DNA from 2 places in the Oceanospirillum sp. genome. Region 2 is predicted to be linked to the other one. Evidence: predicted binding sites of a transcription regulator. Region 2 holds the regulator's gene; the other holds the start of a gene.
What was found. Region 2 encodes FliA, which starts transcription of late flagellar genes. Its sites were predicted from a motif close to CTAAAGTTNNNNNNNNNNCNGCCGATA; they were not measured.

Region 1: the regulator FliA is predicted to act here: its motif matches at 992-1,018, upstream of AC4GL5_RS03505 (flagellin N-terminal helical domain-containing protein).

The regions. Positions count from the first base shown of each region.
Region 1 is NZ_CEYNZH010000004.1:139,863-142,069, reverse strand. It holds gene AC4GL5_RS03505 (flagellin N-terminal helical domain-containing protein) at 1-903, opposite strand, end outside; gene AC4GL5_RS03500 (flagellin N-terminal helical domain-containing protein) at 1,274-2,207, opposite strand, start outside.
Region 2 is NZ_CEYNZH010000003.1:130,335-132,541, forward strand. It holds gene AC4GL5_RS02720 (chemotaxis response regulator CheY) at 1-344, opposite strand, end outside; gene AC4GL5_RS02725 (RNA polymerase sigma factor FliA) at 431-1,159, opposite strand; gene flhF (flagellar biosynthesis GTPase FlhF) at 1,179-2,207, opposite strand, start outside.

The DNA.
Region 1 (2,207 bases), on a different contig from region 2:
CAGCAAAGTGTCTGTTGCGAAACCATGAATTTCATTAAGCTGCGCATCACTATAACCTGCACTTACGGTCCCAGTAATCCCGACCGTAGTTTTCACATTAGCGATAGCCATTATGTTTGATGCAACAGCCGAAGAAGTCGTTGCCTCAGCTTCAAGGATTGTCGTCAGCGCCGCAATATTCACAACGCCAGATACGCCATCTTTGCCAAGGTCAGCAATCTTACCTTCACGGCTAGTACCAAACAGAGCATTAGTGGCAACCCCGGTACTCACATTATTAATTACAGCGTAAGCCGCAACCATTTTACCGATAGTACCTGCAGTATTGAAGCCAGTACTCAGTGTAGACAGATCACCCGTTACACCTTCAGCGTCTGCAACGCCACCAAACAGGGCTGCAAGCTCCGCATTCCCCGTAGTCACCGTATCCTGCTCACCTGCCTGAGCACCGGATTGAATCTGAAAGCCTGATTCAGGGGAATCACCGTTCAGAATCTTCAGCGTGCCATATGCAGTTCGGTCAGCAATATCGTTATTCACATTTAGCAGCTTGGTAAATTCCTGACCTAGCGCGCTACGATCATCATCAGACAGTGTACGGTTACCGCCTTGCACCACAAGCTGACGCATACGTTGAATGTTGTTAGTCACCTCACCCAAAGCACCTTCAGCGATCTGAGCAATAGAGATACCATCATTGGCGTTACGACTTGCCTGGTTCAGACCTGTGATCTGAGTTGTCAGACGATCAGAAATCTGCAGACCCGCCGAATCATCACGAGCACTGTTGATGCGACTACCCGAAGACAGTTTCTCAAAAGAACTGTTCATACGATCTGTCACATTTGACAGGTTTTTCTGGCCATTCAGCGCAGAAACATTGGTATTTACATATAAAGCCATGGGCACACCCCTTCAACTTACATTAATAAACGACTAAAGGTTTAATCCAATCTCTGAGACCGTGATTGCGTCACCTTTGTCTTATCCATATCGGCTTTTTGACGCATTCCTTTAGCATCCTATATTATTTGAAATAAAAAAATCCCACTGAAGCGGGATTTCAGGCTGCTGACAAAGTCCGCACACCTATTTTTCACACTTTTTTCCAAAAATGCGTATTTTTTAAATCCTTTGCAATCAATAGATTAGATAGATCCGTTTTTACCATTTTTCATTTTTTACGCAAAAATAAACCCCTGCAATAAATTGCAGGGGTTTATCAATACTCTGAAATCCCGCCAAAGCGGGATTTTTTACTGCCGTTAATCAATTAACGCAGTAATGACAGAGCGGTCTGTGGCAACTGATTCGCCTGAGACAGAATAGTCGTAGAGGCCTGCTGAATGATCTGGTTACGGGTCAGCTCAGCCGTTTCAGATGCAAAGTCTGTGTCCTGAATGCGGGAACGAGAGTCAGATACGTTTACAACCGCTGTGGTGTTGTTACGTACGGTAGACGCCAAACCATTCTGCTCTGCACCCAGCTTAGCACGCTGCTTATCAACCTGAGTGATCAGACCACTCATAGCATCCAGAAGCGTATCCGTCAGATGACCTGTGATTTTATCCAGCTGCGCGTCAGAGAAGCCAGCAACAGAGTCAATATTAGCAGCAGTATCAATAGAAAAAGCACCTGCCACTGCTGCTGCCACATGAGAAGCATTACCCGCAGAAACACGCCCCGGCGTATCAGTAAGCAGCTTTGTCAGGTTAGCAATGTTAATCTCTGCCCCCTGATCTTTGTCAGTACCATAATCAGCAACTGTGATTGAATCACCGGTACCAAAACCAAACAGAGCTTGGTTAGCCGCAGAAATATTAGATGTACCAGTTAAAGCGGCATACGCTGCAACCATATCACCCATTGCACCGAACTGTCCTATATTAGCAACAGACATGGCAGACATTTTAAGAGTAGCGGTTGCACCGCTGCTGCGACCATACTCACCAAACAACGCTGTGAGCTCTGCATTACCAGTCGTCACTGTATCCTGCTCACCCGCCTGAGCACCGGATTGAATCTGAAAGCCTGATTCAGGAGAATCACCGTTCAGAATCTTCAGTGTGCCATATGCAGTTCGGTCAGCAATATCGTTATTCACATTTAGCAGCTTGGTAAATTCCTGACCTAGCGCGCTACGATCATCATCAGACAGTGTACGGTTACCGCCTTGCACCACAAGCTGACGCATACGTTGAATGTTG
Region 2 (2,207 bases):
ATTTTTTCCTTGAGAACGGCAGCCGTGAAAGGCTTAACAATATAGCCATTTACACCAGCCTGAGCCGCTGCAACAATCTGCTCACGTTTGGCCTCTGCTGTAACCATCAGAATAGGCAAATCTTTCAGTTTAGGATCAGCACGACAAGTCTTAAGCAGGTCAAAACCTGTCATACCTGGCATATTCCAATCCGTTACCAGAAAGTCAAAGTTGCCTGTTTCCAATAAAGGGATGGCGGTCAGACCGTCATCAGCCTCATGCGTATTAGTAAAACCCAAGTCACGAAGCAGGTTTTTGACGATCCGTCTCATGGTGGAAAAATCATCCACAATGAGAATCTTCATATTCTTATCCAAGGCAACCTCCACTCACCCAATTTGCCACTACTAGAATACTACAATTATTCATTTATCAAATATATATAATGTAATTACTTCCACTCAGATAAACGAGACCTTAGCCTTAAGGCTGCCTGGCTGTGTATCTGACTGACTCTTGACTCACTTACATCGAGAACCGAACCAATCTCTTTCAGATTCAAACCCTCAGTGTAATAAAGTGCCAAAACCATTTGTTCCCTCTCAGGAAGCCCAGCGATGGCATCTGCCAAAGCCCTTTGAAACGCACCACCTTCAACAGCCTCATCAGGCTCTGCCGATGTTTCATCCGCCACCTCGAAGCTACTGTCTTCGTTATCGGTTATTTCATCAAAACTGAACAGCTTAGTTCCGGCAGTGTCGCGCACATAGTGATTATACTCTTCGGCAGTAACCCCCATTTCGGCTGCTATTTCACTATCACGGGCATCACGGCCCGTCCTAGCCTCAACCTGTTTAATCGCCTCGGAAACCCTTCGGCTATTTCTGTGAACAGAGCGAGGAGCCCAATCATACCTGCGAACCTCATCAAGCATTGCACCCCGAATACGAATCGAAGCATATGTTTCAAAACTCGCACCTTTCGAGCCATCAAACTTTTGAGAGGCTTCAATAAGACCTATCATCCCCGCCTGGATCAGATCATCAAGCATAACGGTTTGGGGCAGCCGGCTTAGAAGATGCTGAGCAACTTTCTTGACCAAAGGAGCATGCTCGTCAACCAGACTGCTTGTCACTGTTTTGCCGGAATAGTACATACCTGAACTCATTACCAGAGCCATAGATAGCGACCTCCCGTCTCTATCGTTCCGGATTTTGGTTAGTTTCGTTCTTTTCAAGCAGCTCCAGAGCGTTACTCACAAGTACGCCTGAATCTCCTAGCCTCAAATCATCCGGAATCTTTTGGCCACTGGCCAAATATGCAAGAGGCAGCCTGTTATCAGCTATAAGACTGATCACCTCACCTGCACTTGTTGCTTCATCCAGCTTAGTAACAACACACCCATTCAAACCGTGTCGCCTATAGGCCTCATATGTCGATTGCAAAACCTGTTGCTGGCTGATTGCACTCAACACTAAATATTTACGAATTCTAACTGAAGCGGTCTCTAATAAGGAAAACTGCTCCCTCATATTTGGATCCTGAACACTAAGGCCAGCAGTATCAATTAAAATAAGCGCCTTGGTCTTCAATGATTTAAGCGTAGCATCCAGCGAATTTTTCTCATCGACAACGCGAACAGGAACCCCAAGAATACGACCGAAGGTCCTGAGCTGCTCATAGGCAGCAACCCGATAACAATCAGTAGTCACCAACGCCATGCTATCGGGGCCATATTTTAAAACATATCGGGCAGCCAGCTTTCCAATGCAGGTTGTTTTTCCTACACCAGTTGGCCCCATAAGAGCCACAATCCCGCCCTGATCAATAACATCTGAGCCTGTAGTCAACACTTGCGCTCGAATCTGGTCGACAGACTTTTCCCAAGCAGCCGAAAACTCAACATCATCAGCTAATGAAGCACTTTCAATAATTCTTACAGCAAAATGCTCAGAAAGCCCCATTCGACGTAGACGCTTATAAAGCATAGCCTCAACAGGCTTTCTCTCAGACATCGTCTCCTTCATTTGCTCTCGAAGAAGTTCTCTCAACCCTTGGATCTCAGACTGCATCGCTCTAATAGCTGCATCTTCTGGGCTTTTTCTGCGCCCCCGAGCCTCAAGCGTGTCAACCATAGCCTCGGCCTGATCAAACTGGCGCTCTTTTGCCTTCACCTGAAAAGCATTCTCAAGACGATCCGGTGATTGCTCACCCGACGCATTTTCAAT